Regions from separate parts of the Cytobacillus spartinae genome, predicted to be linked through region 3. Evidence: riboswitches for the same ligand, from Rfam matches in the RefSeq annotation. Region 3 holds a riboswitch; each other region holds the start of a gene.
What was found. Region 3 has a riboswitch for S-adenosylmethionine ahead of mtnK (S-methyl-5-thioribose kinase). Riboswitches for the same ligand answer to the same signal wherever they lie in the genome.

Region 1 (4,892 bases), on a different contig from region 3:
ACTGGAGGAAACGAGCAAGATTTACTACCCATTGGGGGAATGATTGACCCAACTGCTTCTATTCTAAGTGTAAGAGGAAATATCTTAGAACACGGAATGCCTCGATTTTTCCGTAGACTTGCAGAAGGTGTCTTTGATGAAGAAGATCTTGTTTTTCGTACGAAGGAATTATATGAATTTTTAAATGAAGCATCTGAAAAATACGGATTTGATCGCAATCATATTGTTGCAGTCGGTTATTCCAATGGGGCGAATATAGCAGGAAGCTTATTATTTCACTATCAGGATGCGTTAAAAGGAGCGATCCTACATCACCCTATGGTCCCAAGAAGAGGGATTGAGTTGCCAACCTTAAATGGGGTTCATGTATTCATTACAGCCGGTGAAAATGATCCACTTTGTACCCCACAGGAATCGAAGGATTTAAAGACGTTTTTAGAAAATGCTGGTGCAAACACAAGCATTCACTGGGAATATAATGGTCATCAGTTAACCCGAACAGAAGTAGAGGAAGCTGCTGAATGGTATAAAAAAGTTTTTTAAAGTTTTTCCTACCAAAGTAGGGAAATATAGGTTATACTTTGATGTGACATAACTAAATAAAACGTAACCACAAGGGGAGCTATATGCTGAGAGTGAATAGTTTGTCTATTCTGACCCTTTGAACCTGTTAGTTAATGCTAGCGCAGGGATGTGGATTTGTAGATGCTTCTGTCATTCTGCTTTCATATTCTCCCTTGGGGTTCCGTTCACTAGGAAAAGGGGAGAATTTTTTTATGAAAAAAATAGGCTTACTAGCAATGATTGAAGCGGCTTTTTTTGCTGCATTCGCACTGATTCTTGATTTGCTACCTTCTATTAAACTCTCACCAGCGATTTCAATCTCGATCGCGATGGTACCTATTTTTATCTTAGCGTTTCGCTGGGGGTATAAAGTAGCGTTATTGTCTGGTTTTCTTTGGGGGTTATTACAGGTCGCGGTAGGAGATATCTATTTCTTAACACCTATTCAATTTGCCATTGAATACTTTATTGCATTTGCCTTTGTTGGGTTTGCCGGTCTATTCTATAAAATTATTCATTCTTATTTACAAAAAGGCGATAAGAAAACCGCGATGGTTTGGATTGTCGTTGCCACATTTGTCGGTAGTTTAGCGCGTTATTTTTGGCATTTCGTGGCCGGATTCATTTTCTGGGGAGAGTATGCACCAGAGGGAATGTCACCTGTATTATACTCGCTAGTTGTAAATGGAGGAACGATGCTAGGAGCTGCCATCCTATGCTCAATCGTCGTAGTACTTCTGATTTCGAGTGCACCACGTCTTCTTCAAAGAAAACCAACTTACATCAGCATCAATCAAAAAAATGCTTCATAGTTAAGAGAGCCGACACCTTGTATATGTGTCGGTTTTTCAATAGAGTATATTTGATCAAGCTGGTGGGTCTCCTATAAAAACTTGAATCTAACATTCTTAGAAAGTCAGAAGGTAGGGGAACTTCAGATGCTAAGTGATATCACCGTGGACGTACTGAGGTTAGTTTTAAGTTCGGACAGCACAACAAGAAAAAGCTAGCGTTGAGTCCGATGTCAGTTCAACTTCGAACAGTACAATAAGAAAAAGCTCGTGTAGAGTCCGAAGTCAGTTCAACTTCGCATAGCAAGAGGAGGAACCCCCAGTTTAGTGTCCGAAGTCGATACAACCTAAGAAAGTAAACCAAGGAAATACTCTTCGCTCAATTTTGAACCAGGGTCATATCTCTTATTAATTTTACACAAATATTCTTAATTTCGTCATCATTAGTCAAAATCCAATTGACATAAAGACTATATTGTTTTATATTAATTCCTATAAACTTAATAAGATTAATTTTCTTATCCAGAGAGGTGGAGGGAGTGGCCCTATGAAACCTCGGCAGCGGACTCGTTTGAGAACTGTGCCAATTCCAACAAGCTTTAGAGAGCTTGAAAGATAAGATGAGCGGCTTCCTATACGAGACCAACCTCTTCTTATTGTCTGGAATTGACGATAAGAGGAGGTTTTTTTATGTCCAACAGTAGGAGGGTGTTAAATGGAAGATACATTGAAAAAGGAACAACTTATCGATGAACTTCTTTATTTTGGAATCTATAAAAAAGGTAATAAGCAACTATTTGAGCTTCCGTTATCCGTTCTTGAGGAAGAATATGAAAAAGTTATTAAGGGAAAAGGTCATATTCAAAACAACGAATCGTAAAGGGGAGCGATCCAATGTGTACACAAATTAAGATACCGTGGAGAAACCAACACTTAATTGGTAGTATCCATTTTCCGGATTCTTATCTAAATAAAAGTAATGTATCATATCCTCTAATCATTATTTGCCACGGTTTTACGAGCAGTAGAATAGGCGTGGATCGTTTATTTGTTAAGTCCGCTAATCAACTGACGGCAGAAAGTTGTATAGTCGTTCGATTTGATTACAGTGGCTGCGGAGAGAGTGAAGGCAACTACGGAAATTCTGGTCTAGACGAATTAATCGAGCAAACGATAGACGTGATAGAGTTTTGTTCTGGAATAGATAAAGTTGATTCAAATAAGGTCACTCTTCTTGGACATAGCTTAGGAGGAGCAACTGCTCTGTTAACTGCGGTTAGAGATATTCGGGTAAAGCAGCTCATACTCTGGTCAGCGGTGGCAAACCCATATGAAGATATAGCGAAAATCGTTGGTATGAATAATCTTAGAAACTTAGAAAAATCTACCTCTATTGATTATCTAGGCTATAGCTTTTCAGAAAAATATTTCAATTCACTAAGAAAGTTCCACCCACTAGAAGAAGCAAAAAAGTTCAAGGGAGATGTCCTCATTATTCATGGCACTGATGATAAGGATATCCCCGTTCACTATTGCCATTCGTATGAAAAAGAATTTTTACTTAGAGCCAAAGATGGTTCGTGTACAAAACAAATCATTCATGGTGCGAATCATACTTATTCTTCTTCAGCTCACTTCAAGCAACTAATGGACACAACAAAAAAGTGGATTAACGACAAAATCATGATTGAACAGTTTGTATAAGAAAATCCCTAATTATGATTCTTGTGACTAATCGCTCAAGTGAATTTCCTTTGGAAGGTCGATTGACATGCTTTGAACATTCCTCGGTTCATTATTAATAAGATCTGATGAATAGATCATAACGAATATCGTCCCGCCAACTGCCTTCGATCTAATTAAAATCGGTTGATTGGTCATATTTTTAAAAGAAAAGTCGGGTCCATACCAACTCACAGTTGCATCGCGGCCTGGTGGAACGTATGGGACGCTCTTACTATGGGAGTACCTTTCGATAATGTCCATCCCAGCTCGGTCTACAGCATTAAATAAAGTGGAGGAAACTTGACAGATTCCTCCACCAATTCCCTCAGATAGCTCACCTCTAACAATAACAGGTGCTTTTAAATATCCTTTTGCCTCTGTTCGTCTACCTACTACTTCATTAAAAGAGAATTTTTCACCTGGAAAAACGACGTGATTGTTTATAGCTTCTGCTGATAGTCGAATATTATGAGAGCGAGTCTTATTATGACTATTGAAATATGTAACATAGTAACCAATTTGTTTGTTTTTAATATGTGAGAGTAGTTCACTATCTACCTTTGGATAAACGGATAGGGTTGGAATTTTCATATTGCTCTGACTGTTTTGGTAAAAGTATTCTACGAATTGGGATTTAAATTCTTTCTCATTAAGCTTAACTCCTAATTCCTCAGGTACCATTTGTCCAACATCATTTAACTTTGCATTCTTTGGAGAAACATATATTTTCTCTGATAGTTCCTTAGCTAGTTGGTCAACTTTTTCTAAATCTAATAGGGGGCTACCTGGTAATGGGAGTGAATAATCCTCTTTTGTAAAGGTTGGAAATAACAGTTCGTTCTCTTTTGCTGAGCCTTGGTGTATACCTGTCTGCATAACAACAATAAACAAAATGACTGAAAAAAATAAACGAATCAATCAAGTTCACCTCCCTAATATAGTATATGTAGTATTTTAGGGTTCAATCGGATGATAACAATTGGTTCAATTTTCCGAGGAAGCAGATTGTTCGCATTCTAAAGAAAAGTTCGAAATAATAAAAGAACAAACCATTTTGAAAAAGGTGTTACTAGATGAAGCAATATGATTTTACAAAAGGAGATATTTTTAAGAGTATGCTCCTTTTTTCAACCCCAATTATGATGACGAACCTACTCCAGGTATCTTATCAGTTCATTGATAGCCTTTGGATTGGAAACTTATTGGGAGCCAATGCATTAGGAGCCATCGCGGTTTCAGGAACAGTTATTTTCACCGTTCTTTCCTTTATTATTGGAATAAACAATGCAACCTTAACCATATTGTCCCAACAAAAAGGGAAAGAGGATGAGGATGGTTTAAAACGCTATTTAAATGCCTTTGTTGTCATATTAACAAGTTTATCGATTGTTCTAGGATTTCTCGGTTATGTTGGATCTGAAAATTTTTTACGATTTCTAAATACCCCTGAAAATATGATTTCAGATGCCACTACTTATTTACAAATTAATTTTATCGGAATTCTATTTCTCCTTGGATACAATTTTATTGCAACAGTACTGCGATCTGTGGGTGATAGTAAAACCCCACTTTACTTTGTCTTGTTAGCAGTAATTCTAAACACGATTTTGGACCCAATCTTCATTTCCGTTTTTCAATTAGGGATAAATGGAGCGGCCTATGCAACCATCCTATCACAGGGAATTGCTTTCCTTTACGGCTTAATTATAGTCCTTAGAAAAAAGCTAGTTCCTTTTACAATCCCATCACTGCCTAATAAAGAGGAGGTACTGTTGATTTTAAAACTAGGGATACCTTCTGGGTTACAAATGA
Region 2 (4,892 bases), on a different contig from region 3:
TATTCTCCTGAAGGAACTTTTCATATAATTCAATGATCGGATCATGTAGATCCACTACTTGAAACTTAGGTTTTTCTTGTGGAGCTTCCTCTCCTACTGGGCAAAATAAATCTCCAATTTGGCAGGCATCTGCGGGGCAAAGTTCAAACCCTTCAGATGTATCCACTTGAACAGCATAGACGAACTTACCACCAACAAACTCACATCTTGTTATGAATGGCTCAGGTGATTGAATATATTCTTGTACAAGCGTAATTCCATCCACCGGTTCTTCAAATGTTGGTCCGTCCACGTATTCTCTTAAGCTATCAATAGAATGAAATAATTGAACTCCTAGGCCCTTTCCAGCTCTATTGTGCTTCGTAATAAAGGATCCTGCCTCCAGCTTTACAGCCGCTTCTAAGATTTGCCCTCTCCCTACTGCAGCAATGGTTTTTGGTGTTCTTATTCCAACTGCGTTTAAAGCCATATATTGATTAACCTTACTGACTTCAAGTCGTAATGCACGACTACCGTTGAAAACCTTTCGATTATTTCTCTCTAACCAAGCCAAAACAGATTCGGTTAACTCTGGTGCGTAGCGATGATTTCTCGTATGTGATGAAGCGCTCATTCGGCTATAAAAAACACCCTGAGGTGGCTCTGATGATAAATCGACAACTCCTTGATCCAAATGCCACTCTTCATATGGAAGACCTAACTCTTCTAATCTATTTGTTAAATGAATGGTCCATTCACTATTTTCATGTAAGACATATATTTTATTCAACGTATTCCCTCATTTCCTACTGTAATTGTTTATTTTTTTGTTTTTGCGTAACTAGTGGCATTACTTTTTTTGAAAAGAGTTCCATTTCCTCCAACTGAGGTGAAAATTGAAGTAATAGTAAATCGACTCCCGCTTCTTCATATGCAATGATTTGTTCGGCAATCTGGTCTGGTGTCCCTATTAAGTTTGGACGTAACCCTCGATTAGAAACAGAATAATCATATAACTTAACTTGCTGTTCTAACTGAGATTTCCCAACAAAATCTTTGTATCCTGCGTAAGCACTCGTCTCTTTTACATCCGTTATTCTAGCAAGCTCTTCTTGTGCTTCCTCTTCCGTGTCTCTACAAATCACGTATGCTGCCATACCAAATGAACGGAAAGGTTTATTTCCTGCTAGCTCCCTTTGTTTTTTCATATCATCAATTTTAACAGCAACTTCCTCGACTGTCCCACCATGCATCACATACGCATCACATTGTTTTGCAATTGCCTTCTTGCCTCGAGGACTCTCTCCTCCCGCGTATAGAATCGGATTAGGACGTTGTACAGGTTTTGGAGATAAATGGGCGTTTTTAATAGAATAATATTTTCCTTCATATGAGAAAGTATCTTCTGTCCAAAGTCCTTTTAGCACGTCGATAAATTCTTCTGTACGATTATATCGCTCGTCATGCTCTGTAAAAATTCCACCATATTGCTTTGCTTCTTCTTCCCACCAAGCAGAGACAACATTTAAAGTGAAGCGACCGTTACTAATATGATCAATATTGGCTGCCATTTTTGCGGTAACAGCAGGGTTATGGAATCCTGGACGAACAGCCGTCATAATTTCAATTTTTTCCGTAACAGCTGCTAGAGCTGCTGCTGTCGACCACGCTTCTAATGAATCTTGCTTAGGCCCTTTAATATCATTTAAGTAAAGCTCAGCAATGAGAGTTGTGTCAAACCCCCAATTTTCAGCAGATTGAATTACGTTCTTCGCATAATCAAATGTAGGTGGCATGTTTTCGTTATCAACATTTCTAAGCCATCCCCCAAAAATCGGTAACCAAAAACCGTATTTCATGTGTATTTCCCCCTTGTGTATTCTAAAACAGTTTCATAAACACAAAAAAACCTCTTCGATAAGAAGAAGTTTTCGCTTCACCTTATCTGTCAGAACGTAATAGCTCTGCTGGAATTAGCACCTTTCTGAAAATCAGTGGTTGCCGGGCATCGTAGGGCCAGTCCCTCCGCCTCTCTTGATAAGAGTTAATATTCAAATAATTAATTCTTAGTAATCCTACTATATAACTCAGGTTTAAGTCAAATATTTATTTCTATGTTACTAACCTATTCATTCTAAACATTCTACATACACAAAAATTTTAACTAACAAGATGGGTATTTGTCCTTTCGAAAACTTAATTTTCTCATACATTATATTAGAGGGAGGTGTTAGTCGAATGTATCATAAAGCGCTTATATTCCTAGCATGTATTCTTGCTGGATTTGCATTGATTTATATTCCAACCAATGCAGTGATTACAGGTGCAGTTGCCTTGCTCTTTGATGTTATAGGAGTCATTGCTATTATAGTTTTTTCCTTCGCTTTACTTTATTACGGTGGGAAGGTCCTTTTTAAAAAGGGATAGTTAAAGTAACTTTGAGTATTCGGGGATTCCTGGATACTCTTTTTACGATGGTTCTATTTATGAAACTATTAGATTTATCAAGAATGAAGCGTATAATAGTAATTATGAATACATATTAGGAGGATAATAAAAAATGAATTTTCCAAATACGAATGACACATTTTCCTTGTTAAAAGAGCTAGTATCTATTCCTAGCCCGTCTGGTAATACAAACGAAGTGATTACATATGTTGAGAACTTTTTATCTGAGTATGGTGTTGAGACTAGACGCAATCGAAAAGGTGGTCTAATTGCAACCTTACCGGGAAAAAATACAGACAAACACCGCATGTTAACTGCACATGTTGATACACTTGGTGCAATGGTTAAAGAGATTAAGTCGAATGGACGACTGAAGTTAGATTTAATTGGTGGATTTAAATACAACTCCATTGAAGGTGAATATTGTCAAATCGAAACAAGTTCTGGAAAGATTTACACAGGGACAATTTTGATGCACCAGACTTCTGTTCACGTATATAAAGATGCTGGCAAAGCAGAAAGAAACCAAGACAACATGGAAGTCAGAATTGATGAGGTAGTGAAAAACGCTGAGGATGTTCGTAATCTTGGAATTGAAGTGGGCGATTTCGTGTCGTTTGATCCAAGAGTCGAAATTACACCAAGTGGTTTTATTAAATCGCGTCACCTAGACGATAAGGCAAGTGTCGCTATACTCCTTCAATTAATCAAAGAGATTAAAACAAATAATGTTGTGCTTCCTTACACAACACACTTTTTAATTTCTAATAACGAAGAGATTGGCTATGGTGGAAACTCAAACATAACACCAGAAACAGTTGAATATTTAGCTGTTGATATGGGCGCTATGGGTGATGGCCAGTCGACTGATGAGTATACTGTTTCCATTTGTGTGAAAGATGCAAGTGGACCTTATCATTATGAGTTAAGGAAAAGATTAGTGAATCTAGCTGAAGAAAACTGCATCGTTTATAAGCTAGATATTTATCCATACTACGGATCAGATGCATCAGCAGCCATTCGCTCGGGACACGATATTGTTCACGGCTTAATTGGACCGGGTATTGATTCCTCTCACGCATTCGAGCGTACGCACCAGTCTTCAATTGATAATACTGGTAAGCTTTTGTATCACTATGTAATGTCAGATATGGTTCTATAAATTTTTATCCTCCTCTTTTTGAGGGGGATTTTTTTAACACTTGAATAATTGTATAATATAGGAAAAAGAAGAGGTGGAAGGTATGATCAAATATCCTGCTGCATTAAAACCTGGTGATACTATTGCTGTCTCAGCCCCTTCCAATGGAGTTGAAGAAGGCGGTCATTTTCTAGTACATAAAGCAAAGAAGCAACTTGAGGAAAAAGGGTTTAACATCATTATTGGTGATACAGTCTGGACACAAGAAAATAGTAGAAGTTGCTCTCCTGAAAAAAGAAGGAATGAACTAATGGATTTTTTTGAGGATCCAAATGTAAAAGCAATCATTCCTATTTGGGGTGGAGAGTTCTTAATGGAAATTCTACCTTATCTAGATTGGGAAAGACTTCAATCACTCCCTTCAAAATGGATTCTCGGATACTCAGACATTAGTACCCTTCTCTTTTCATACACGGTTCTAACTGGTCATGCTTCTGCTCATGGGCCAGCACTTCTAGATATTGCGGCAAAAGACCTTGATCCCCTTACAAATAAGTGGAGCGAGGTACTTGGTTCAGAAGTAGGTTCTACAATCATTCAAACATCAAGTGAACAATATCAATCCTCTTGGGAGCAAGCATTTGCTAACCCTGTTACAGGATTTTATGTAGATACGCCAACAGAATGGAAGGCATTAAAAGAGGAAGCCGCAACTTTCTCAGGCCGTTTTATCGGGGGTTGCATTGACTGCATTATGAATTTAACAGGAACTAAATTTGGAGATTTAGAATCTTTTAATCTGGAGAATGCTAATGATGAAGGATTAATTTTCTACTTTGAAAATGTAGAACTATCCGTTACACAACTCTATCGTGCGCTTTGGCAGCTAAGACAAAACGGGTGGTTTGAAAATGTAAATGGAATTCTAATTGGAAGGCCGGTAACAAAGGAAACCGAAAACACTTACACATACGAGGATGCACTAAGAGATGCATTCGGCGATTTAAATATCCCCGTTATTTATGACACAGACATTGGCCACCTTCCACCTCAGAACATTATTGTTAATGGAGCTTATGGAACGGTAAAGTATGAGGGTGGAAAAGGGGTTATTGAAACTGTGTTTAAATAGAAAGAGAGCTTAGTAGGGTCGTGGATGACGACTCTACTAAGCTTTTTCAAATAATTAAGAGGAAGAATCTTCAGACTTCTCTTGGTTGTTCAACAGGTCAAAATTTCTTAAAGGCTTTGTGAATTTTTTCCCAAATGAAGGATCTGCTACTGCAGAAGGATTTAAAATATCGTCCCCTTCTGGCTTAACACC
Region 3 (4,892 bases):
AGTCAAAATGAAAAGTTAGTTGCTATTTATCTGAATGAAGAAGACTTCTTAAAAAAAGAAGCTACTTTAAAGGGTGAGAATCCTCAATCCCAGCACCCAATACTAAAAAGGGTGATACAGCAGCTAGAGGAGTACTTCTTAGGAAAAAGATTGGAGTTTGACGTACCAATCGAATATGATGGCACGGATTTTCAAATGTCTGTTTGGAATGTATTGAGAGCAATTCCCTACGGACAAACGAGAAGCTACCAAGATGTTGCCCATTCCATTAACAACATAAAAGCAGTAAGGGCAGTAGGTTTAGCCAATAAAGCCAATAAACTCCCGATCGTGATTCCGTGTCACCGTGTTATCGGGAAAAATCAATCACTTACCGGGTATGCAGGTAACAAAATTGATATTAAAGAAAAGCTATTAGAAATAGAGGGAGTAACCCTATAACCAAGGTAGATATTTAACCACCTTTTATCATGAAGGTGGTATTTTTGTGCCTAATTTCTAAATAGTAAGCAGAAACCTAAGCCATCATTGACACACATTAATTAATTTGATATAAATCTAATTAGATAAATATCGAATTGAGGAGTCGGTTATGCAACTAAATCGTTTAGTTTCTTTTCACAAAACCTTAGGGGATCCAACAAGGATTCGAATCATTGCTCTATTAGCAAAAGGGCCACTTCATGGTCAAGCAATTGCTGGAAAACTAGGATTAACACCGCCAACCATTACCCATCACTTAAATAAGCTAAGAGATATTAACGTCGTTTACGATAGACGAGATAAGAACACACTATATTTTCATTTAAATACCTCGGTTATTAGGCAACAAGCTAGTGTCCTTATGGAACTTATTGAGAAAAAAGAAGGGGAGAAAGATAATATGGAGAAATCGATTGTTGAACGACAAAAGGTAATTGATAACTTTTTTAAAGAAGGTAAGTTAAAAAATATCCCTGCACAAAGGAAGAAGAAATTAATTGTATTTGAATACATCATCCGTGGATTAAAGATGGGGAAAAAGTACGAGGAGAAAGAGTTAAACGAATATATAAAGCAATTCCATGAGGACTATGCAACCATCCGAAGGGAGTTTATCATTAATCAATATATGTATAGAGAAAATGGGATCTACGAATTAAACCCTGAAGAATTTTGGGCAAAGAGCGAGGGTTAAAAGTGGAAAAGTTAGCTTTAAGTGATTATTCCTTTATACAAAGTTTTTTAGAGGAACTTCCTTTCACCCCTACATTTGCCTATTCAGTACTTGATCACTTTATAGACGGGGACGTATATGTGAATTCGCGAAACAACATAACTGGTTCATCCTACCCCGTTGGGACTGTGACATTAAAAATGTAGGATCTATTAAACTGGCAGAAAAACTAGGCTTTCATACACCACGGGAGTATGGAGTGTACTCCCTGGAGCATGTGAACTAACCTCCCTAAGGGAAGTGCTTATATAAATGTGGTTGAAAAAGGAAAGGCATCTTCCAATATAGAAGATACCTGTAATTTGTTATAAGCTACTTAATAGCTGTTGAATCGATGTAAATTGGTTTCTATTCACGATTAGTTCACGACCAATTGATAACGTTGTTCTTTTTGCTTCTATACGTTCTGTGTCATCTTGAATTCCATCTAAATCCGCTACATGTGCAAGACCGATCGTTCTGCGGATAAGTTCACATCCAGCAAAGCCGATAGCGTCCTTTAATGCTTTCTCTAGAAGGAAAGACAAATATCCTTCTGTTGTAGCTAGTGGCTCTTCATTTTGGCTGTTCCATAGAGCCTCATAATCTTTAACAAACGTAGTCCAAAACACTTCAATATGATTATAAATCACTTCGCGTTTTTCCGAATTAGCAATCGCTTGGAATAGTAAGTTCGCGATTACTTGACCTAGATCAAAGCCGATTGGGCCAAAATAAGCAAACTCAGGATCAATTACCTTCGTCTCTTCTTCGGATACAAAGATACTTCCTGTATGAAGGTCACCGTGTAATAGCGCTTCAGAATCCGTTAAGAAGCTTTTCTTTAAAAGGGCAACCTGAAACTTAAGCTGTTGGTCGTTCCATATTTGGTTAACTTCTTTTAAGAGTTCCTGTTCGAAATTATTTGTAGGTGCATCGAAGAAAGGATCTGTAAAAATAAGGTCCTCTGTAATTTTACAAAGCTCCGGATTAATAAATTGCCCTACTAATTCTTTTTTCTTGGCAGGCTTTAACCCAAAATCGGAAGTCAAAAACAATGTTCTTGCTAAGTATTTTCCAAGGTGTGCTGATAGCAGTGGATAATCATTTCCTTGAATGAAACCTGTTCTAGCAATAATAAGGTGAGATAGATCCTCCATAACGGTTATAGCCAGTTCTTCGTCAGCAAAGTAAACTTCTGGTACAAAATCAGGCGCAATATCCTTAAATATTTTTAGTGCATCTGACTCAATGGTTGCCCGCTTTAATGTTAACGGCCAACTTTCACCTACTACCTTTGCATAAGGAAGGGCTTGTTTAATAATCACACTTTGATTATTTTCTTGGTCCACAATTCTAAATACGAGATTTAAATTACCATCACCAATCTCTGTACTTTGTAAGACTGCCTGATCAGAAAATAAGTTTAGTTTCTTAGCTAATTCGATTGCTGTACTTTCAGTTAAAGGCTCATATGTTTGTTGCTGTTGTTTTTGTTGTAATGTCATTTTAAACTCCTCCTAATTGGAGGCTTCCCCATAAGAAAAGCCTCTTTCTCATTTGAAAGAGGCTTGAAGCTTAGACTTCGCACCTCTTATCTGCCCAGAATAAATCTGGTGGAATTAGCACCGTGCCTTACGGATAAAATCCGGCGAACAAATATCGCCCCATCTCACAATGGAATTACGGTCGGTTGCTGGGCTTCATCGGGCCAAATCCCTCTGCCAGCTCTTGATAAGAGAAAAATTAATTTTCAGAAAATATTCACTGATGAGAATCATAACAACAAATCATTATTCTTGTCAATACGTTTTTATAAATTAACCTAATACAATTCCGGACGTCTGTCGGCAAATATCGGTATCATACTTCTTACTTCTTTCACCTTTTCCAAGTCAATTTCTCCTGTCAAAATCTCTTCAGCTTCACTAGCCTCTGCTACAACATCACCCCAAGGATCAATGATCATCGAATGACCAGCAAACACATTGTTTGGATCTGCTCCTGAGCGGTTGCAAGCAATCACATAGCATTGGTTTTCAATGGCTCTTGCAATTAATAGGGAACGCCAATGAGAAAGCCTTGCTAGGGGCCATTCAGCCACAACAAATAGTGTCTCTGCTCCTTCTGTTGTATGCGAACGTATCCATTCTGGGAAACGGATATCATAACAAATCATCCCAGCAAAGAACTGGTTATCAAGTGTAAATAATCCTTTTTCTTTCCCAGCTGAAAGATATAGATGCTCATCCATCAATTTAAAAAGATGCAACTTACTATACTGATGGACGAGCTCCCCATTTTTATCGATTACCAACAGGGTGTTAAATACTCCTTCGTCTGTCTTGTTTGCTACAGATCCACCAACTAAATGGACTTGAAATTGCTTTGCTTTTTCTTTCAAGAATGTTAGACTCTTTTCAGCATATTCGTCTGCAAGCTCATCTAGTCTTGTTAAATCATATCCAGTTGTCCATAACTCAGGCAAAACAATTATATTAGGACGATGTTCCATTGCTTTTTCCATTAAATGATTAGCTTTTTCAAAATTCTTCTCGAGCAAGCCAAAGGCAATATCCATTTGTATACATGATATTTTGATTGACACAGTCATCACCTCATAAGTAAAAATATTAAATAAATGCTTTACAATCTGTCAAATACGTTATATCTTTGTGACTAGTTTTTCAACAAAAATTTTTAAAAAATGAAAATATTAAAGCAGGTGGAAAAATGAAAGTTTATCCTCAATCGGATTTATTAAAATCTCTTCCAAAACAGTTTTTCGCTTCCCTTGTTATGAAGGTTAATCAATCCATTCAAGAGGGCTTTGATGTCATTAATTTAGGACAAGGCAATCCAGATCAACCGACACCTGAACATATCATACAGAGACTTCAGTCGGCTGCAGAGAATCCTATTAATCATAAATATTCTCCCTTTCAGGGGTTTCGCTCATTAAAAGAGGGTGCTGCTCAATTTTATCAACGTGAATACGGAGTTACCATTGATCCTGACAAAGAGGTAGCCATTCTCTTTGGCGGAAAAGCGGGTCTAGTAGAAATCCCACAATGTTTGTTAAATCCAGGAGAAAGTGTATTTGTCCCTGATCCAGGCTATCCTGATTATTGGTCAGGTGTGGCACTTGCTAAAGCGGAAATGATTACGATGCCGTTAAAAGAAGAAAATGACTTTTTACCTGACTACAGTGAACTGAGTTCTGAGGAATTGGAAAAGGGTAAGCTAATGTTTTTGAATTACCCGAACAATCCAACTGGAGCAGTGGCTACCAATGAATTCTTTGAAAAAACGGTCAAACTTGCTAAACAGCACGATATTTGTGTGGTTCATGATTTTGCATATGGTGCAATTGGTTTTGACGGACAGAAGCCTATTAGCTTTATGCAGACCGAAGGGGCAAAGGATATTGGAATCGAAATTTATACCTTATCCAAAACCTATAATATGGCAGGTTGGCGTGTTGGTTTCGCCGTTGGAAATGAAAGTGTTATTTCTGCAATTAATTTACTTCAGGACCATCTTTATGTTAGCTTATTTGGAGCTGTACAGGAAGCAGCCACAGCAGCTTTAACCGAGTCGCAACAATGTGTACAAGAGTTAAATGATCTTTACGAAAAAAGGCGCAATACTCTAATTAGTGGTTTAAGGTCGATAGGCTGGGAAGTTTCTGCACCGA
Region 4 (4,892 bases), on a different contig from region 3:
CGGTTTCAGGTCATCCGAAATTAAAAGAGAGTCTACACTTTTATACAAACATGCTTGGATTAAAATCGTTTAACTTAGATCACGGTGAATATAGTGGGGCAGTAGGAGCACTTCTTACGATATAATTCAATCTGTTGAACAAATTCTATAATCAAGCTACAGTATAAGAAGATTGTTATAAGAAGGTGGCAGTTTTGGCTAAAAGGCATTTTACGATTGGTATGGCTGGTCATATTGACCATGGGAAGACAACTTTAACTAAGGCATTAACAAATGTAGATACAGACCGTTTGAAAGAAGAAAAAGAACGTCAAATTTCGATTGAATTAGGATTTGCGCCTTTATACAAAGATGATGAGTTACAAATATCGGTTATTGATGTGCCAGGACATGAGCGTTTCATTCGTCAAATGATTGCAGGTGTAGCTGGAATTGATTTAGTCGTGTTAGTAGTTGCGGCAGATGAAGGTGTAATGCCACAAACCCGTGAACACTTAGATATCCTTGGATTTCTTGGGATACAAAATGGGATTGTAGCAATAACGAAAATTGATAAGGTAGATGAAGAGTTCATTGATTTGGTTCAAGATGATATCATGGGAGAGCTATCAGGCACCGTATTTGAGCACGCACCATTTGTTCTAGTTGATAGTCTTTCAAATAAGGGGATTAATGATTTAAAGGATTTAATTATACATACGTTGAGAGAGCAGGAAACAAGAGATATAAAAGGAGCGTTTCGTCTCCCTATTGACCAGGTATTTACGGTGAAGGGCCAAGGGACGGTTGTGAGAGGTACGGTCTATGAGGGAACCGTAGAAGAAGGACAGTCTCTTAAAATCATGCCGAAGGGAATTGAGGTTAGAGCAAGACAACTCCAAGTCCATCATGAACCTGCAAAGCAGGCTTTTGCTGGTCAACGTGCTGCTATTAACCTCTCAGGTGTCTCTAAGGAGGAGCTAGAACGTGGCGATGTCCTTGTATCTTCAGAGCATTTTATTGTAACTCGAACGATTGATGTTGCGATTAGAGTTGTAGAGGATCTAGATTATATGGTGAAGCAAAGAATGCCCATCAAATGTCACCTAGGTACAGCTGAAGTAATGGGGAGAATTGTGTTCTTTGATCGAAACGAACTAAAAGAAGATAACGGTGAAATCCTTTGCCAAATACGTTTGGATGAAGAAATTGTAACGAAACGTGGGGATCGCTTCATCCTTAGACGTCCAAGTCCACAAGAAACAATTGGTGGAGGGTGGGTCATTGACCCTCAAGGCCAAAAATATCGCTTTGGTGAGAATACGATTTCTGAATTAGAAAAGAAGAAGGTTGGAACGCCAGCGGAACGTATTTTCTCTGCTTTAATGAATGGAAAAAGCTTATCGTTAGCTGAGCTGATTACCCGTACCTCATTAGATGAAGAGAGGCTTAAAGAAGAGCTAAATCATGAAGATTTTATAAAGATTGATACAAAAAATTATTCATTAAAAGGCTTAGTAGAGGCAGTAGAAGATGATCTCTACGATCGACTCAGAGATTACCATAATAAATATCCAATGAAGCAGGGGTTAAATAAAGCAGAGCTCATTCAAGCTCATACTAATGTTTATCCTAAAGTTTTATTAGATTATGTGATTGATAAAGCAGTGCAAAAGGAAGTCTTTCAAAGAAAGGACCAGTTCTTCTCCTTAGGTGAATTTTCACCACATGTTCCGAAAAATTGGGAGAAAAGAATGGAAGGATTATTAGAAAAGTTACTTAAGGACGGTATGAAGGTAAAGTATTTCAAAGACTACCTCTCGGATGCAGGGATACCAGAAAGTATTGCCCCTGACTTAAAAAGGTTTTTAGAAGAGCAATTACTAGTTATTTCTATTGATGACCAATACTTATGGCATGGTACTGTATTTAAACATGCAGTGGAGAGGCTTAAGGTAGAGACTGGTTCGGAATTTGAAGTAGGCGAAGCAAAGGATATTCTCGATCTTTCTAGAAAATATATGATTCCTTTTTTAGAGAAATTAGATGCTAAAGGCTATACAAATAGGATTGAAAATAAGAGAGTATGGAATAGGTAAACTTATCCATTCTAAATTATTTTAAAAAACACTTGAAATATTTAAAAAATTCGTTAAAATGATAATTAATCTTCATAAACGAACTGAATATAGTGAAAACCTTATCCAGAGAGGCAGAGGGACTGGCCCGATGATGCCCGGCAACCACTATTTTTTATAGTATGGTGCCAATTCCAGCAGAACAATGGTTCTGAAAGATGAGGGAGAGTAGGATCTAAATATAATGCGAACTCTTCCTTGTACTAGGAAGAGTTTTTTGTTTTTTTAATTATTTGATGAAAACTCTCATTCTGATGTAGCTGCATCTGCATCTTGCCAGCGATTAGCCCTCTACGTTAAAGTTTTTTGATGTTTTATTTAATCAGTTAATGTTTCAACTTAAAGTTGGAAGGACATTTGCTTGTCTGGGGCGAGAAGAATCTTTTCTATAAAATGATTTTTCAAAAAGTAGTCACCCATATTTTGCTATTTGTTCGGATACTGACGAATAGGTACATAACATATATTGGTTTTTTATGGAGTTGAACAGGAAAACACGAACAATTTAACATCTTTTTTTAAAAAATATTCATATTTTACTTGTAATAATAGTGAGAATCTATTAAATTATGAATATGGTTTTAGAAAAGACGAACTTAAACACCTAGGGGGTTATCTGAAGATGAAAAAACTTTTTGTATTATTGACTATTTTTGCCGTTTTACTAGTGGGTTGCGGCTCTAAAGAGACACAGCAACAAGCAAGTGATAACGGTACGAGCGATGAGAAAAAATCAAGAATTGCACTAGTTCTTCCAGAAAAGATTGGTGTGAACCCGTTCTTCCAACAAATGGATGATGGTGCAAAAAAAGCTGCTGATGAGTTTGGTGTAGAACTAAAAACGATTGAATCTGCAGACCACTCTGCAATTGAAGAGAATTTACGTGTGGCGGTAGCTGAAGGTTATGATTTAATTATTACCTCTTCTTTTGAAGCAGAAGATGCATTAAAAAAGGTAGCTACTGAAAATCCAGATCGTCAATTTGCGATTATCGACACAACCGTGGATCTTCCAAACGTACAAAGTGTTAACTTTAGAGAGCATGAGGCTGCATACCTTCTTGGAGCAGCAGCTGGTTTAGCAACTAAAACTGACAAAGTAGGAATGGTTGCAGCAATGGATATTCCTCTTTTGAAGAAGTGGACTGTAGCGTTTGAACAAGGGTTGAAGAGTACGAACGCTGATGCAGAATTTTTAGTGAATTATGTTGGTGGATTTACGGATCCAGCAAAAGCGAAAGAACTAGCACTTTTACAAGCTTCAAAGGGAGCTGACTTTATTGCAGGAGCAGCAGCAGTAGGTGACCTTGGTGTATTTGAAGCAGCGAAAGAAAAAGGCTTTTATACTGCGGGTCAAGATATTGACCGTACAGAAGTAGATCCGGAGCACATCGTGTTATCACAGCTTAAAGGAACTGATGCTGCATCTTATGAAACAATTAAAGCATTTGCTGAAGGGACCTTCAAAGCTGGAGTAGTTGAATATGGGCTTAAAGAAAACGGTGTTGGATTAACATACGTAACACATGACAGTAAAACACCTTTAAACGCTTTCCTTAGTCAAGAAATGATTGACCAAGTTATCGCAATTAAAGATGAGATTCTAGCGGGAACTCTTGAGGTTCCGAATCCATTAGCTCAATAGAGTGGATTTAGTAGAATTTGAATAAAATACGGGACCGACTACTATTTTCGTAGTCGGTTTCCATTTTGTTTGCCATGGATATTAGATTTTAAGGGAGGATAACAATATGACATTTCGCTTAGAAATGAAAAATATGACTAAAAAGTACGGAACATTTCTAGCAAATGAAGATGTATCTTTTACCCTAAAAACGGGTGAGGTACATGCTATTGTTGGTGAGAATGGTGCAGGCAAAACGACTTTAATGCGCATGCTTTATGGAATGGAAAAACCAACATCGGGCGACATCTTACTTAATGGAAAACCAGTAACCTTCCATGATCCAAAAGATGCTATAAGAAGTGGAATCGGTATGGTTCATCAGCATTTCATGTTGTTTCCTGATTTTACTGCAGCTGAAAATATTGTGATGGGTCATGAACCAAAAAAATATGGTTTTTTTAATCGTTTAAGTGCGACTGAGCAAGTTGAAAAACTATCAGATACCTATAAAATTCAAGTTAGGCCTTCGGTAAAAACAAGTGTGTGCTCCATTGGTGAGCAGCAGAGAATTGAGATATTAAAAGTTTTATATCAGGGAGCAGAAATAATTATTTTAGATGAACCAACAGCCGTGTTAACTCCATTAGAAGTGAAAAGTCTGCTAAAGACGATTCGGAACCTTGCGAATCAGGGAAAGAGTGTCATTTTGATTACACACAAACTTCGTGAGGTTATGGAGGTAGCTGATCGAATCACTGTCCTTCGAAACGGAAAGGTGACAGGAGCATTAAGTAAGAAAGAAACAACCATAGATGAGTTAGCTAAGCTAATGGTTGGACGAGAGCTTAAAGAGATTACCCAAAGAGTTAACCTAAATAAGGATACATTCTTAGAAGTTAACAAACTTACAATTGAAGAAAAAGGAAAGAAGCCTCTTTTAGATGATATTAGCTTTTCCATACGCCGGGGAGAAATTGTTGGCATTGCAGGTGTATCGGGAAATGGGCAATCTGAGTTGCTACAGGCGATATCTGGGCTTCGTAAAGTTAGCAGCGGGATTATTAAGCTTGGCGGAACAGATGTAACGGATCAACCTGTCTCTTTCATTCGCAATGCTGGTTTATCCCATATTCCAGAAGATCGTTATC

Region 1: linked by a shared signal. The riboswitch ahead of ACFYKX_RS03010 (Fur-regulated basic protein FbpA) and the one ahead of mtnK (S-methyl-5-thioribose kinase) in region 3 are both predicted to bind S-adenosylmethionine.
Region 2: linked by a shared signal. The riboswitch ahead of ACFYKX_RS01415 (LLM class flavin-dependent oxidoreductase) and the one ahead of mtnK (S-methyl-5-thioribose kinase) in region 3 are both predicted to bind S-adenosylmethionine.
Region 4: linked by a shared signal. The riboswitch ahead of ACFYKX_RS01205 (BMP family ABC transporter substrate-binding protein) and the one ahead of mtnK (S-methyl-5-thioribose kinase) in region 3 are both predicted to bind S-adenosylmethionine.

Annotation. Positions count from the first base shown of each region.
Region 1 is NZ_JBIACK010000001.1:610,353-615,244, reverse strand. It holds gene ACFYKX_RS03020 (alpha/beta hydrolase) at 1-543, shown strand, start outside; TPP riboswitch at 606-709, shown strand; gene thiT (energy-coupled thiamine transporter ThiT) at 777-1,376, shown strand; SAM riboswitch class I at 1,871-1,977, shown strand; gene ACFYKX_RS03010 (Fur-regulated basic protein FbpA) at 2,071-2,235, shown strand; gene ACFYKX_RS03005 (alpha/beta hydrolase family protein) at 2,250-3,059, shown strand; gene ACFYKX_RS03000 (VanW family protein) at 3,087-3,956, opposite strand; gene ACFYKX_RS02995 (MATE family efflux transporter) at 4,154-4,892, shown strand, end outside.
Region 2 is NZ_JBIACK010000001.1:300,158-305,049, reverse strand. It holds gene ACFYKX_RS01420 (ATP-grasp domain-containing protein) at 1-769, opposite strand, end outside; gene ACFYKX_RS01415 (LLM class flavin-dependent oxidoreductase) at 786-1,838, opposite strand; SAM riboswitch class I at 1,918-2,023, opposite strand; gene ACFYKX_RS01410 (hypothetical protein) at 2,218-2,406, shown strand; gene ACFYKX_RS01405 (M42 family metallopeptidase) at 2,540-3,589, shown strand; gene ACFYKX_RS01400 (S66 family peptidase) at 3,672-4,700, shown strand; gene ACFYKX_RS01395 (hypothetical protein) at 4,755-4,892, opposite strand, start outside.
Region 3 is NZ_JBIACK010000017.1:76,058-80,949, reverse strand. It holds gene ACFYKX_RS23770 (methylated-DNA--[protein]-cysteine S-methyltransferase) at 1-441, shown strand, start outside; gene ACFYKX_RS23765 (DUF2087 domain-containing protein) at 593-1,177, shown strand; gene ACFYKX_RS23760 (hypothetical protein) at 1,180-1,362, shown strand; gene ACFYKX_RS23755 (GNAT family N-acetyltransferase) at 1,293-1,442, shown strand; gene mtnK (S-methyl-5-thioribose kinase) at 1,522-2,703, opposite strand; SAM riboswitch class I at 2,787-2,936, opposite strand; gene ACFYKX_RS23745 (carbon-nitrogen family hydrolase) at 3,021-3,809, opposite strand; gene ACFYKX_RS23740 (pyridoxal phosphate-dependent aminotransferase) at 3,929-4,892, shown strand, end outside.
Region 4 is NZ_JBIACK010000001.1:248,040-252,931, forward strand. It holds gene coaW (type II pantothenate kinase) at 1-125, shown strand, start outside; gene selB (selenocysteine-specific translation elongation factor) at 222-2,078, shown strand; SAM riboswitch class I at 2,177-2,282, shown strand; gene ACFYKX_RS01205 (BMP family ABC transporter substrate-binding protein) at 2,740-3,762, shown strand; gene ACFYKX_RS01210 (ABC transporter ATP-binding protein) at 3,869-4,892, shown strand, end outside.